Regions from separate parts of the Streptomyces sp. NPDC006368 genome, predicted to be linked through region 2. Evidence: riboswitches for the same ligand, from Rfam matches in the RefSeq annotation. Region 2 holds a riboswitch; the other holds the start of a gene.

Region 1 (7,613 bases), on a different contig from region 2:
AGCGAGGCGGCGAGGACCTCTTCGAGCTCATTGCCCGGCCATGCGGTGTCCACTGGTGATCCCTCGTCCTTCCCCCGTGCGGTGCTCTCGACGCCAGCACCCTAACGTTCCGCTCAGCCGAAGGTGATCCGGGTCAGCGCCGCGGCCGCCGGGCGGTCCAGCAGCACGGCCGACGCGCAGCCGCCCGGCAGGACGCCCCTCTCCGCGTCCCGCACCAGCCGCCCCACCGCCCTGCGGTGCCGCGCGAAGGCGTACCCGGACACGCCGCGCCCCCGGTCCCGCTGCCCCGCGCGGGCCACCTCGGGCGTGACGTCCAGCAGGACGAGGTGCAGGGCCTTGCCGCGCCGCCGGGCCTCGCGCGCCAGCCAGCGCCGCACCCACACCTGCGTACCGCAGTCGTGGACGACCACGCTCGCGCCGGAGCGCAGGGCGTGCCACAGGCCGGCGTAGTGGGCGATCCGGGCGAGCGGGCGGTAGACGGCGTACGGCAGGAAGCGCGGCATCCGCCGCTCCCACCGCTCCCGGGCGTCCTGCGAGTCGATGCCGCGCCCGTGGGCCGTACGGGCGATCAGCGTGGACTTGCCGCTGCCGGGCAGGCCGGAGACGACCACCAGGTCGCCGGCGGCGAAGCCGAGCACGCGCGGGCAGCGCCCGTCCCGGTCCCGCAGGTCGCGCGGGACGGCGGGCGCGGCCGACCGGCCCCGCGCGGACACCGCGGCGGGCACCGCGCCGCCCCGGCCGGCGGGCCCGGCTCCGGTGACCGCGCCGGCGGCCGCTCCCGTCACGGCGCCGCTCGTCGCGCAGGCACCGCCGCCCGGACCACGCCGGGGGGACCCCCACCGCTGCAACGTCATCGCTCACTCCCCCTGCTAGGGCCCTGTCCGGCTGATCCTGCCGTGCTCGCGTGCCCTGGCGCGGTGCCCAGGGCTCCACCCGGGGACATCCCCGGGCGGCGTTGTCGTCAGTCGCCAAAGCTCCGCGGTGGCTCGTTTCTCCGCCGTGCGTCCGTCCGCACCGCGGCGACCTCGGCCGCTCGCGGCGGGCCGCTCCCTGATCCGGCCCGGCCGACCGGGCCGGACGCGGGGTTCGGCCTCTCCGACCCTTGCCCAAGAAGTGTAAAGAACGGGTAATAAGGCACAAGCGATTTGCCGAGCGGACCCCTCGTGCAATGATGTGCGCGCCGGCGCACCCACGTGCGCACACAACCGCATACCGGCCGTTTGAATCCGCGCGGGAGAGTCCCGGGTCCCGCCCGGGCGCCGAAGGAGCAAGTTCCTCCCTTGAATCTCTCAGGCCCCGTACCGCGTGGATGAGGCAGATCTGAAAAGCGGGCCGCCGTGGCGGCTCCACCCAAGGTGCAAGCCGAAGGCCCCCCGTACCCCGCGTACGTCACGGTCACGGTGAACCTCTCAGGTTCCGATGACAGATGGGGAGGACCGTCTTCGAGCCATGCCCTGGGAGCCCTATCCATGAGCACTGCCCCCCGCCTCACCGCCCTCGATGCCGTGCATCGCGCGCTGGGCGCCACCATGACCGACTTCGCGGGCTGGGACATGCCGCTGCGGTACGGCAGCGAGCGCGACGAGCACAACGCCGTGCGGACGAAGGCCGGACTGTTCGACCTCTCCCACATGGGTGAGATCACCGTCACCGGACCGCAGGCCGCGGACCTCCTGGACTTCGCGCTCGTGGGCAACATCGGCAGCGTCGGTGTCGGCCGCGCCCGCTACACGATGATCTGCCAGGAGGACGGCGGCATCCTCGACGACCTGATCGTGTACCGGCTCCAGGAGCGGGAGGCCGGGTCTTCCCACTACATGGTCGTCGCCAACGCCTCCAACGCCCAGGTGGTCCTCGACGCGCTGACCGCCCGCGCCGCCGGGTTCGACGCGGTGGTGCGCGACGACCGCGACGCGTACGCGCTGATCGCGATCCAGGGCCCCGAGTCGCCCGGCATCCTGAAGTCGCTCACCGACGCCGACCTGGACGGGCTGAAGTACTACGCCGGGCTGCCCGGCACCGTCGCCGGCGTGCCCGCGCTGATCGCCCGCACCGGCTACACGGGCGAGGACGGCTTCGAGCTGTTCGTGGAGCCGCAGCACGCCGAGAAGCTGTGGCAGGCGCTGACCGAGGCCGGCGCGCCGGCGGGCCTGATCCCCTGCGGGCTGTCCTGCCGCGACACGCTGCGCCTGGAGGCGGGCATGCCGCTGTACGGGCACGAGCTGACGACGTCCCTCACCCCCTTCGACGCGGGCCTGGGCCGGGTGGTGAAGTTCGAGAAGGAAGGCGACTTCGTGGGCCGTGCGGCCCTGGAGGCCGCCGCCGAGCGCGCCGCCACGAACCCCCCGCGCACGCTGGTCGGCCTGATCGCCCAGGGCCGCCGTGTGCCGCGCGCCGGGATGGCCGTGGTGGCGGGCGGACAGGTGATCGGCGAGGTCACCTCCGGCGCGCCGTCCCCGACACTCGGCAAGCCGATCGCCATGGCGTACGTCGACGCGGCGCACGCCGCGCCGGGCACCGAGGGCGTCGGGGTCGACATCCGCGGTACCCATGAGCCGTACGAGGTCGTGGCGCTGCCCTTCTACAAGCGCCGCAAGTGACCACCCGCACCACTCCCCCGTTCACCACCACTCCCCCGCGTACAGGAGAATCCCAGTCATGAGCAACCCCAAAGAGCTGCGCTACAGCAAGGAGCACGAGTGGCTGTCGGCCGTCGAGGACGGCGTCTCGACGGTCGGCATCACGGAGCACGCGGCGAACGCCCTCGGCGACGTCGTGTACGTCCAGCTCCCGGCGGTCGGCGACACGGTGACCGCGGGCGAGACCTGTGGTGAGCTGGAGTCGACCAAGTCCGTCAGCGACCTGTACTCCCCGGTGACCGGTGAGGTCGTCGAGGCGAACCAGGACGTGGTGGACGACCCGTCGCTGGTGAACACCGCTCCCTTCGAGGGCGGCTGGCTCTTCAAGGTACGCGTGAGCGAGGAGCCGGAGGACCTGCTCTCCGCCGACGAGTACACCGAGTTCTCCGGCTCCTAGGCCGCAGGCCCCCAGGCTAAGGATCTTCCCGATGTCGCTTCTGAACACCCCTCTCCATGAGCTGGACCCGGATGTCGCCGCCGCCGTCGACGCCGAGCTCCACCGCCAGCAGTCCACCCTCGAGATGATCGCGTCGGAGAACTTCGCTCCGGTCGCGGTCATGGAGGCCCAGGGCTCGGTCCTCACCAACAAGTACGCCGAGGGCTACCCCGGCCGCCGGTACTACGGCGGCTGCGAGCACGTCGACGTGGTCGAGCAGATCGCCATCGACCGCATCAAGGCCCTCTTCGGCGCCGAGCACGCCAACGTGCAGCCGCACTCCGGCGCGCAGGCCAACGCCGCCGCGATGTTCGCGCTGATCAAGCCGGGTGACACGATCATGGGTCTGGACCTGGCCCACGGTGGTCACCTGACCCACGGCATGAAGATCAACTTCTCCGGCAAGCTGTACAACGTGGTCGCGTACCACGTCGACGACGCCACCGGCCAGGTCGACATGGCCGAGGTCGAGCGGCTCGCCAAGGAGACCAAGCCGAAGCTGATCGTGGCCGGCTGGTCCGCCTACCCGCGTCAGCTCGACTTCGCCGCCTTCCGCCGTATCGCGGACGAGGTCGGCGCGTACCTCATGGTCGACATGGCGCACTTCGCGGGCCTGGTCGCGGCCGGGCTGCACCCCTCCCCCGTGCCGCACGCCCATGTGGTCACCACCACGACGCACAAGACCCTGGGCGGCCCGCGCGGCGGTGTGATCCTGTCGACGGCCGAGCTCGCCAAGAAGATCAACTCCGCGGTCTTCCCGGGCCAGCAGGGCGGCCCGCTGGAGCACGTGATCGCCGCCAAGGCCGTGGCCTTCAAGGTCGCCGCGACCGAGGAGTTCAAGGAGCGCCAGCAGCGCACCCTGGACGGCGCCCGCATCCTGGCCGAGCGTCTCGTCCGGGCGGACGTCACCGAGCACGGCGTCTCGGTCCTGTCCGGCGGCACCGACGTGCACCTGGTCCTGGTCGACCTGCGCAACAGCGAGCTGGACGGCCAGCAGGCCGAGGACCGCCTCCACGAGGTCGGCATCACGGTCAACCGCAACGCCATCCCGAACGACCCCCGGCCCCCGATGGTCACCTCGGGCCTGCGGATCGGCACCCCGGCCCTGGCCACCCGCGGCTTCCAGGCCGAGGACTTCACCGAGGTCGCCGACATCATCGCCGAGGCGCTGAAGCCGTCGTACGACGCCGACGCCCTCAAGGCCCGGGTCGCGACTCTCGCCGCGAAGCACCCGCTTTACCCTGGTCTGTAGCCCTTACCGGGTTACGTAGGTAACAGACTGAAATGCGGGGCACCGCGCACACTGGACAGTGAGTGCGGTGCCCCGCCCCTTGCCCCGCCTTTGCCCCACCCCGCGTTGCCCCTGCACCACCCCGGCAGACAGCGACGTCTTCCCCTCAAGGAGTCCCCCGTGGCCATCTCGGTCTTCGACCTGTTCTCGATCGGCATCGGCCCGTCCAGCTCCCACACGGTCGGCCCGATGCGGGCGGCCGGGATGTTCGCCCGCCGGCTGAAGAACGAGGGTCTGCTGGCCCACACCGCCTCGATACGGGCCGAGCTCTACGGCTCGCTGGGCGCCACCGGCCACGGCCACGGCACCCCCAAGGCCGTCCTCCTCGGCCTGGAGGGCAACTCGCCCCGCACGGTCGACGTCGAGACCGCCGACGAGCAGGTCGAGCGGATCAAGGCGGACCGGCGCATCAACCTGCTGGGCGCGCACGAGATCGGCTTCGACTTCGACGAGGACCTGGTCCTGCACCGCCGCAAGGCGCTGCCGTACCACGCCAACGGCATGACCCTGTGGGCGTACGACGCCGCGGGCGCGGCCCTGCTGGAGAAGACGTACTACTCGGTCGGCGGCGGTTTCGTCGTGGACGAGGACGCGGTCGGCGAGGACCGCATCAAGCTGGACGACACCGTGCTGAAGTACCCCTTCCGCACCGGTGACGAGTTGCTGCGCCTGGCGAAGGAGACCGGCCTGTCGATCTCCGCGATGATGCTGGAGAACGAGAAGGCCTGGCGCACCGAGGAGGAGATCCGCGAGGGTCTGCTGGAGATCTGGCGCGTGATGCGGGCGTGCGTGGACCGCGGCATGTCCCGCGAGGGCATCCTGCCCGGCGGCCTGAAGGTCCGCCGCCGCGCCGCGAACACCGCGCGCAAGCTGCGCTCCGAGGGGGACGCGCAGGCCCTCTCCATGGAGTGGATCACGCTGTACGCCATGGCCGTGAACGAGGAGAACGCCGCGGGCGGCCGGGTCGTCACCGCCCCGACGAACGGCGCCGCGGGCATCATCCCGGCGGTCCTGCACTACTACATGAACTTCGTTCCCGGCGCGGACGAGGACGGTGTGGTCCGCTTCCTGCTGGCCGCCGGCGCGATCGGCATGCTCTTCAAGGAGAACGCCTCCATCTCCGGCGCCGAGGTCGGCTGCCAGGGCGAGGTCGGCTCCGCCTGCTCGATGGCGGCCGGCGCGCTCGCCGAGGTGCTGGGCGGCAGCCCGGAGCAGGTGGAGAACGCCGCCGAGATCGGCATGGAGCACAACCTGGGCCTGACCTGCGACCCGGTCGGCGGCCTGGTCCAGATCCCGTGCATCGAGCGCAACGGCATGGCGGCCGTCAAGGCCGTCACGGCGGCCCGGATGGCGATGCGCGGCGACGGCAGCCACAAGGTCTCCCTGGACAAGGTCATCAAGACCATGAAGGAGACCGGCGCGGACATGTCGGTGAAGTACAAGGAGACCGCGCGCGGCGGGCTCGCGGTGAACATCATCGAGTGCTGAGCCGCCCGCCGCGTACGCGCGTACGCGTACGGCGCCGCCCGTACCGCCGGGCGGCGCCGTTTTCCGTGGGTACGGTCACGCCTTGCTGAGGTGCGCCCAGAACTCGTCGAAGGTGAGCAGGCCGTCGCCGTTGCCGTCCTGGGAGTTGATGACGGCCTGGGCGACGGTCTCGGTGACGTGGAAGTCACCGAGCTCCGCCATGACGCGCTTGTACTCGGCGGCCGAGATCAGCCCGTCCCCGTTCACGTCGAACCGCTCGAATGCCTTGCGCGCCGACTCGATGTCCGCCACAGGTCCACCCCTTCTTGGTGCATAACTGACGGCGGTCAGATTATCGGCACGGTCGGCGCGCCCGGCCCGGGGGCCGTGGGGGAGCATGGGGGCATCAGCGGCGTGGTGGCCGAGATCCTGCCGGCGGCGGCACGGGGGGTTCCCGCCGGCCGACGGCTCGGTCAGGGTGGTCCCGCAGCCGAACGAACGGGACGCCGGTGTGCCGGCCTTCACCGCGCACCCGGTGGTCTTCACGGACGAGGACCGGGACTCGATCCGGCGGGAACTCGCGGCCACGCCGAGCGACGCGCCGACACCGCCGCCATGAATCCGGCTTCCCTGGCGGCGGTGTCGGCCCGTGCGGGCCGCCATAGAAACACCATCGGCCTGCTGACGGTCGCCCCGGCCCTGCCCGGTGCCCCGGAACTCGGCCTGCGCGAGATCGTGGACCCGGGCCACTCCCGCGTGGCACGCGCCCTGAGCTTCCGTGACGACGTACGGGTCCGGGCGGCCGACGGCGGTGTGGTGATCCTCGGCCGGGGCGCCGCGGGCCGCTGGGAGGCCGCGATCGAGGTGGACGAGGAGGCGCGGGGGGGGGATCGGGCCGGGCCCTCGCCGTCGCGGCCCGGCACCTGGTGCCGGACGCGGTGCCTGGGCCCAGCAGTCCCCGGGCAACGCCCGCAGCGTCCGTACCTTCCAGGCGGCGGGCTACCGCCCGGTCGGCTCGGAGGCGCTGTTCACGGCCGGGTGACCGACCGGGCGGGCCGGGGCGGGCGGGGGGTCAGCCGCGCCAGGGCTCGTAGTGCGGGTTGTCCTCGCACTCCGTCATGATCTCGATCTTCTTCACCTTGTCGACGGGGCAGACGCCCACGATGTGCTTGCGGGCGATGCCGCCGGGGAAGGCGACCTCCTCCTGGTCGGCGTACTTGTGCGTGTCACCGATGGTCCTGTTGACGTCCACGCCCTTCGGGGCGTCGACGTAGTAGTTGAAGCCGCTCTTCCACTTCTTGTAGAGGTCGTGGTCGTACGTCGTCGAGACGTACGGCGAGGGCTGGTTGACCAGAACGTACTTCTCGATGTCGTACTGGCCGTCCAGCGGCGCCCTGGGGTGGAAGCCCTCCTCGAAGACGACCGCCGGCGGGCGGTTGTCGGCGCGGTAGAGCTGCTTGCAGTCCTTCCGCCACGCGGGGGCGGGGGTGATCCGGTCCGGCTGTACCCGGCGGTCGGCCGCCGGGTACAGCCGGTCCTCGACGACGGGGCAGCTCGCCGCGGCCTTCGGGGCGAAGGCGGGAGCGGCGGCGGGGGCCCCGGCGGCCGGGGCCGCCTCGGTGGACGCGGCGGGGACGAGGAGGGCGGCGACGGACACGGCGAGCGCGGCGGCACGCCGCCGCGGACGGGAAGTGATCATGGCCCACACGATCGCGGCCGGGCTGCGCCGGACCCCGCACCGTCACCCGATCGGCGGCGTGTCCCGTCGTCGCGCGGCTCA
Region 2 (7,613 bases):
GAAGAACCGCACGTTCTCCTCGAACAGCTCGTACGCCGAGGACACCCACCGCTCCCCGAACCAGGTGCGCGGCCGTACGCCCTGGGCCTGGAGCTCGGGCGGCCTGGTGTCCGTGGCCTGCGTGAACAGCGGTGGCCGGGACTCGCGCCACAGCTCGCGTCCGAACAGGAACGGGGCGTTGGCGCCGACCGCGATCTGCACGGCGGCGACGGCCTGCGCCGCGTTCCACACGTCCGGGAACCGGGCCGGCGTGACCTGGAGGTGCAGTTGCACGGAGGTGCAGGCCGCCTCCGGCGCGATCGAGCCGGCGGTGCAGGTCAGATGCTCCACCCCGTCGATGTCGAGCGTGAAGTCCTCGCCCCGCGCGGCCACGATCTGGTCGTTGAGGAGCATGTAACGGTCGACGTCCGAGAGATTCCCGGACACGAGATCGCCCTCGGTGAGAGTCGGAAGAATTCCGATCATCACGATCCCGGCGTCGACCTCCTGCGCCTTGCGATGCGCGTACCCCAGTCCGGTGCGCAGCTCTTCCGCGAGCTGATCGAAAACGCGACCCCCGAGCCGGTGCGGCGCGATATTCACTTCCAGATTGAACATCCCCAGCTCGGTCTGGAAATCACGGCTCGCAATGCGCTCCAGTACCTCGGCATTCATCATGCGCGGCATGCCGTCCGGTCCCGCCAGATTGAGTTCGATCTCCAGGCCCATCAGATTCCTGGGGCGGTCGAACCTCTTCTCGGCAAGGAGTCGCCCGAGGGCCGCCAGGCACTGCTGCACCTTTCGGCGGTACCTCTGCCGATCGGACAGGTCGAACCCGCCTGCCTCGACCTTCTCCCCCATCGAGCGTCCCTCCTCATGGGTGGCGCGCGGCTTCGGCCGCCTGTGTCACGGACGATAATGCCCAGCCGGACTGATCTGTAACGCCCCCACGGACATGGTCTGCCCGCTAGGCTGGAGAGTAAGACCGTCCGGCACATTCCGGGGGCAAGAGACAGCGGGCAGTTACCAGGGGCGGCTGCCCTCGATAAACAACGGCCAGTTTCGGCCGACCGCGTCCCGGCGCGCGCCGCAGGCCACGGCTCCGGGGTTCACGGGAAATCCACACGAACCCCGCAAAACAAAGTCCCGATCTCGGCTTGTTCGCAATACCGGCGACAGCTAGCGGAAACATCACGTGAACACGCGTCGTATAAACTCCGCGAACGAGGCAGAGAGCCGGCGCCCGGTCATGGCCCATCGGCCCCCCTCTGGCTCCGTTGCTGACAGTGCCGTCCGCACCTTCCTTCGCACCTCCCACGCATCACCTGTCTCTTGAGTGAGAGGCGACCCACCATGCCGCTCCATGTCTCCCAGGCCCCCGCGCCCGCCCTGCGCAGCGTCCTCGTGGCCCTCGGCTCCACCGCCGTCCGCGAGGCCCACACCCCCGCTCTGCGGTCCGTCCAGGGACCGATGAGCCCCGAACTCCCCCTGCCCGTCCACGTGCTGGACGTACGCGACCATGCCGTCCCGCCCGCCGGTACCCCGCGCACCCGCCTCGTCGGCTGGCGGTTCATGATCCGCGGCGGAGAGGGGCCGGTCGCCGCCGCGGACACCAGGCTCACCCCCGACGGCTGGACGTTCTCGCACTTCTTCGAGGGGCCCTACCTCGCGTCGACGGAGCGGGCCCTGCGCCAGGCCGAGACGATGACGACCCCGTTCCAGCCCCGGCTGTTGTCCGTACCCGACCTCTACATGCTGACCCTGTGGCTGCACAGCGACCCGGAGGCCGACCCGGCCACGGGCAGCCCCACCCCGGCCGACCTCCTGGTTCCGCTGGCGCCGGCGCCACCCGGTATCGCCGCGCACATGCCGTACCGCGTGGCCGACCTGCTGCCGGTGCTGAACCTGCGTCTCGCGCCTCCCCCGCTGCTGGAGTCAACCGCGTGACGCCCCCGGGTGACCCGTACGGACTAGCCCGCTGAGGCCATCCCGAACCACCCAAAGAGACAGAGGGTTAGAGCTGAACCATCCGCACGGGTGATACGTCATTACGCAGTAGGAAGCGCTGCAGTGAAATCCCTGCGGATTGACGCCCGTGGGGCAACACTGGGACCGGATCGACCGACTCAACGGGGGGCGGCCATGAACACCGCATCGAGCCGCAGGACACACACCACATCGCAGCGAAAGAATCCACCCATGTGCCAGCACCAGCCAGCCTGCCCGACCGCCGACTCCGCCGACCGGGAGGCGGCGCGTCTGGTGGCACACCACCCGGAGCAGGGCTGGAGCCTGCTGTGCAACGGCGTCCTCCTCTTCGAGGACACCGGTGAACTGCTGCCGGACGGCCAGGTCATCGCGCCGCACCGGCCGCTGGGCGCCTCGCACGTCATGACGGCCGCCTGAGACACCCGCGTCGCCACCGCACCACGCATGACGAAAGGGCCGGTACGGAATCACTCCGTACCGGCCCTTCCCGTCCGGTCAGTTGTCGTACTCGTCCAGCGGCGGGCACGAACACACCAGGTTGCGGTCACCGAACGCGCCGTCGATCCGGCGCACCGGCGGCCAGTACTTGTCCGCCGCCGAGACGCCGGCCGGGAAGACCGCCTCCTCGCGGCTGTACGCGTGCGCCCACTCGCCGCCCAGCGCGGCAGCCGTGTGCGGGGCGTTGCGCAGCGGGTTGTCCTCGGCGGGCCACTGGCCCGACGCGACCTTCTCGACCTCGGCGCGGATCGCGATCATCGTGTCGCAGAACCGGTCGAGCTCGGCGAGGTCCTCGCTCTCGGTCGGCTCGATCATCAGCGTGCCGGCCACCGGGAACGACATGGTCGGCGCGTGGAAGCCGTAGTCGATCAGCCGCTTGGCGATGTCGTCGACGCTGACGCCGGTCGCCTTGGAGATCGGCCGCAGGTCCACGATGCACTCGTGGGCGACGAGCCCGGCCGGGCCGGTGTAGAGCACGGGGTAGTGCGGCTCCAGTCGCTTGGCGATGTAGTTGGCGGCCAGCACGGCGACCTGCGTCGCGCGCTTGAGGCCCTCGCCGCCCATGAGCCGGACGTAGGCCCACGAGATCGGCAGGATGCCGGCCGAGCCCCACGGGGCGGCCGAGATCGGGCCGACGCCCGTGTCCGGTCCGGCGCTCGGCTGGAGCGGGTGGTTCGGCAGGTACGGGGCGAGGTGGGCGCGCACACCCACCGGACCCACGCCGGGGCCGCCGCCGCCGTGCGGGATGCAGAACGTCTTGTGCAGGTTCAGGTGCGACACGTCACCGCCGAACTCACCCGGCTTGGCGAGCCCCACCAGCGCGTTGAGGTTGGCCCCGTCGACGTACACCTGGCCGCCCGCCTCGTGTACCTGGGCGCAGATGTCGGCGACGTGCTCCTCGAACACGCCGTGGGTGGACGGGTAGGTGATCATCAGCACGGACAGTTCGTCGCGGTACTGCTCGATCTTGGCGCGCAGGTCCTCGACGTCGATCTCACCGTCGTCGGCGGTCTTGACGACCACGACCTTCATGCCGGCCATCACGGCGCTCGCGGCGTTGGTGCCGTGCGCGGACGACGGGATGAGGCAGACCGTGCGCCGCGTGTCGCCGTTGGCTCGGTGGTACGCGCGGACGGCGAGCAGACCGGCCAGCTCACCCTGCGAGCCGGCGTTGGGCTGGATCGACACCTTGTCGTAGCCGGTGACCTCGGCGAGACGCTCCTCCAGCTCACGGATCAGCGTCAGATAGCCCTGCGCCTGGTCCGCCGGCGCGAAGGGATGCATCTGCCCGAACTCCGGCCAGGTGACCGGTTCCATCTCCGTGGTCGCGTTCAGCTTCATGGTGCAGGAGCCGAGCGGGATCATGCCGCGGTCCAGCGCGTAGTCGCGGTCGGCCAGCTTGCGCAGGTAGCGCAGCATCGCGGTCTCGGAGCGGTGGGAGTGGAAGACCGGGTGGGTGAGGTAGCCGTCGGTGCGCAGCAGCGCCTCGGGCAGCCCGTCCGCCGCCTCGGCGTCCAGCGCCTCGATGTCGCCGCGCACGCCGAAGGCGTCCCACACGGCGGCGAGCTGGGCGCGGCCGGTGGTCTCGTCGCAGGCCACGGACACGTGGTCGGCGTCGACGAGGCGCAGGTTGACCCCGTTCTCGCGGGCGGCGGCGACGGCCTCGGCCGCCTTGCCCGGCACCCGGACGGTCACGGTGTCGAAGAAGGAGCCGTGGACGACCTCGACGCCGCCGGCGCGCAGACCCTCGGCGAGGATCACCGCGTACCGGTGGACGCGCCGGGCGATCTGCCTCAGCCCGTCGGGGCCGTGGTAGACGGCGTACATGCCGGCCATGACGGCCAGCAGCACCTGCGCGGTGCAGATGTTGCTGGTGGCCTTCTCGCGGCGGATGTGCTGCTCACGGGTCTGCAGCGCCAGGCGGTAGGCCTTGTTGCCGTCCGCGTCGACGGAGACGCCGACGAGCCGGCCCGGCAGGCTGCGGGCGAACGTGTCGCGCACGGCCATGTAACCGGCGTGCGGGCCGCCGAAGCCCATGGGCACGCCGAACCTCTGGGTGGTGCCCACGGCGATGTCGGCGCCGAGCTCGCCGGGCGAGGTGAGGAGGGTCAGGGCGAGCAGGTCGGCCGCGACGGTGACGATCGCGCCGAGCTCGTGGGCACGGTCGATGACCGGCTTGATGTCCCGCACCGCACCGGAGGCGCCCGGGTACTGGAGCAGCACGCCGAAGACGCCGCGCTCGGCGACCTCGGCCGGGATGCCGTCGCTCAGGTCGGCGACGACGACCTCGACGCCGGTCGGCTCGGCGCGCGTCTCGATGACGGCGATGGTCTGGGGCAGGGCGTCGGCGTCGACCAGGAACACGCCGTCCTTGACCTTGCCGACGCGGCGGGCCAGCGACATCGCCTCGGCCGCGGCGGTGCCCTCGTCGAGCAGCGAGGCGCCCGAGGTCGGCAGCCCGGTCAGGTCGGCGACCATGGTCTGGAAGTTGAGCAGCGCCTCCAGGCGGCCCTGCGAGATCTCCGGCTGGTAGGGCGTGTACGCCGTGTACCAGGCCGGGTTCTCCATGACGTTGCGCAGGATGACCGGCGGCGTGAAGGTGCCGTAGTAGCCGAGGCCGATCATCGGGGCGAGCACCTGGTTGCGGTCGGCGAGCGAGCGCAGCTCCGCGAGGACCTCCGCCTCGGTACGCGCGTCGGGCAGTGCGAGCGCCTCGGCACTCTTGATCACATCCGGCACGGCGGCGGCGGTCAGCTCGTCGAGCGAGCCGTAACCGACCTGCGCGAGCATCTTGGCACGGGCCTCGGCGTCAGGCCCGATGTGCCGCTGCTCGAAGGGGATGCCCTGCTCAAGCTCGGTGAGCGGAGTACGGTTGGCGGTCATCTACGGAGGCCTCCTGGTCGTCACGACCTGCGAGGGGCACCATGGCGCGGGTGCCCGGACGGCCTCCCCCTCTGTCATCTCAACCTGAGAGCTTCACCGGACCGCCCGCGGGGCAGCCCGGCTTTCACCGTCGGTGAGAGCGGATGCCGTCCGACGCCCGCCCTGCTTTCCAGAGTGACCTCATCCGCGCGGTACCGGGTGCCTGAGAGATTCCGGGGAGGATTTGCTCCTTCGGCGCCTCCGGAAGGTTTCTCCGGAGGACTCTCCCGCGCGGGGTCAACAGCCGTCTGCCAGCCTACCAGCGAGGTCGTGGCCCGATCCCTCGAGTGGCCGACGTCACCGATGTGCACTTTCGTAGTGGTGTAGCGCAGTTGCGACCAGTTGGAGGGATCGTGCAGAGCGATATCGATCCGCGGAGCCTGATCGGCCGTAAAGCCTTCGACCGCAACGGCCACAAAATCGGCACCGTCGACGAGGTGTACCTGGACGATGCCACGGGCGTACCCGAGTGGGCCGCCGTACGCACCGGTCTGTTCGGCCGGGACGCCTTCGTCCCCCTGGACCCGAGCACGCTCGACGACGAGGGCCTGCACGTGCCGTACGAACGCTCCCTGATCAAGGGCGCGCCGGACTTCGGCGTCGGCCGCCATCTCTCCCCCGAGCAGGAGCTGCAGCTCTACCACCACTACGACCTGGACCTCCCCGCCCCTCCGGCCGCCGACCGCGACTTCGGCAGGATCGCCGGTCAGGACGACTGACCGCCGGCCACCGCCGGCACCGGTCCGGCGCCCGGCACCAGCGGCAGCGGATCCGACGGCTCCAGATCCGGGTCCTCCGTACGGAAGGTCCGCACCCGCCCCGGCGCCGTCGAACCCGGCTCCTCGAACCGCACGGTCACCCGCCCCACCCCGCTGCCCTGCACCCACCCCGGCCCGTACTCCCGGTGACGCACGTCCTGCCCGGCGAGCCAGCGCCGCGGCTCCCCGGCGTCCTCCCCGGAAACGCCCACCCGCCCGGTGCCGTCCGGGCCGACCGGCCCGGACGACGCGTCGACCGAGGCCGCGCCGCCCACCGCCGGTCCCGTCCCCCCGGCCCCGCGCCCTCCCGGGACAGCACCCTCCTCCCCCCGTCCACCCGCCGGCGCCCGCGGCCCGCCGACGCCCTCCGGAGCGGGTACGGCGCCCGACTCCCCCGACCCCGACGGCTCCGGCCCCGCCGACAGGGCGCCCTCCGCCCGGTCCCGGCCCGCCGCGTCCCGTCCGGAGGCCGCGGCCTGGGCGAACAGGTCCTCCTGCGTGTAGTCCGCCAGCCCCGTCACACCGACGCCCAGCAGCCGTACGCCGCCCGTGGTGTCGACCGCCTCCAGCAGCCGGGCCGCGGCCTCCCGGACCACCACCGGGTCGTCCGTCGGCCCGCGCAGGGTCTCGGACCGGGTCAGCGTCGAGAAGTCGAAGCGCCGCACCTTCAGCACCACCGTGCGGCCCGACCGCCCGGCGCTCCGCAGCCTCCGCACGCACCGGTCCGCCAGGCGCTCCACCTCCAGGCGCACGCGTACACGGTCGTGCAGGTCCACGTCGAAGGTGTCCTCCACCGAGACGGACTTGGCGTCCCGCTCCGCCACCACGGGACGGTCGTCGTGCCCCAGCGCCATTCTGTACAGCGATATCCCGTGCGCCTTGCCCAGCAGCCGTACGAGCTCGTCCTCGCCCGCCTCCGCGAGGTCCGCCACCGTCGTCATCCCGGCCCGCCGCAGGTGCTCGCCGGTGGCCGGGCCGACGCCCGGCAGCGTCCGCACCGACATCGGTCCGAGCAGCTCCCGCTCGGTGCCGGGCTCGATGAGTACGAGCCCGTCGGGCTTGGCCTGCTCGGACGCGATCTTCGCCAGCATCTTGGAGCCCGCCAGCCCCACCGAACCGGTCAGCCCGGTGACCGCCAGGATGTCCCCGCGCAGCCGCTCACCGGTCTCCCGAGCGGTGGCCGCGTCATGGGCCGTGCCCCCGGCCTCCAGGTCCACGAAGGCCTCGTCGAGGCTGAGCGGCTCCACCAGGGGCGACAGCCGCCCCAGCAGCTCCATGACCTGCTCGCTGACGGCCCGGTAGAGGGAGAAGCGCGGCACCAGATACGCGGCGTTCGGCGCGAGACGCCGCGCCTGCGCCATCGGCATCGCCGAGTGGACCCCGAAGCGCCTGGCCTCGTACGAGGCGGTGGCGACGACCCCGCGCGGCCCCAGACCGCCGACCACCACGGGCTTTCCGCGCAGGCTC

Evidence for each region. A riboswitch is a leader RNA that binds a small molecule or an ion and turns the genes downstream of it on or off. The one in region 2 is predicted to bind glycine.
Region 1: linked by a shared signal. The riboswitch ahead of gcvT (glycine cleavage system aminomethyltransferase GcvT) and the one ahead of gcvP (aminomethyl-transferring glycine dehydrogenase) in region 2 are both predicted to bind glycine.

Annotation. Positions count from the first base shown of each region.
Region 1 is NZ_JBEXQK010000010.1:153,360-160,972, reverse strand. It holds gene ABZZ38_RS11360 (enhanced serine sensitivity protein SseB) at 1-53, opposite strand, end outside; gene ABZZ38_RS11355 (AAA family ATPase) at 114-854, opposite strand; glycine riboswitch at 1,222-1,314, shown strand; gene gcvT (glycine cleavage system aminomethyltransferase GcvT) at 1,470-2,600, shown strand; gene gcvH (glycine cleavage system protein GcvH) at 2,659-3,036, shown strand; gene glyA (serine hydroxymethyltransferase) at 3,068-4,327, shown strand; gene ABZZ38_RS11335 (L-serine ammonia-lyase) at 4,487-5,854, shown strand; gene ABZZ38_RS11330 (EF-hand domain-containing protein) at 5,930-6,145, opposite strand; partial or broken gene ABZZ38_RS11325 (GNAT family N-acetyltransferase) at 6,239-6,875, shown strand; gene ABZZ38_RS11320 (ADP-ribosyltransferase) at 6,906-7,532, opposite strand; gene ABZZ38_RS11315 (PQQ-binding-like beta-propeller repeat protein) at 7,611-7,613, opposite strand, start outside.
Region 2 is NZ_JBEXQK010000026.1:69,333-76,945, forward strand. It holds gene ABZZ38_RS19890 (glutamate--cysteine ligase) at 1-840, opposite strand, end outside; gene ABZZ38_RS19895 (hypothetical protein) at 1,333-1,926, shown strand; gene ABZZ38_RS19900 (DUF5999 family protein) at 2,179-2,385, shown strand; gene gcvP (aminomethyl-transferring glycine dehydrogenase) at 2,464-5,349, opposite strand; glycine riboswitch at 5,529-5,628, opposite strand; gene ABZZ38_RS19910 (PRC-barrel domain-containing protein) at 5,742-6,107, shown strand; gene ABZZ38_RS19915 (DNA polymerase IV) at 6,095-7,613, opposite strand, start outside.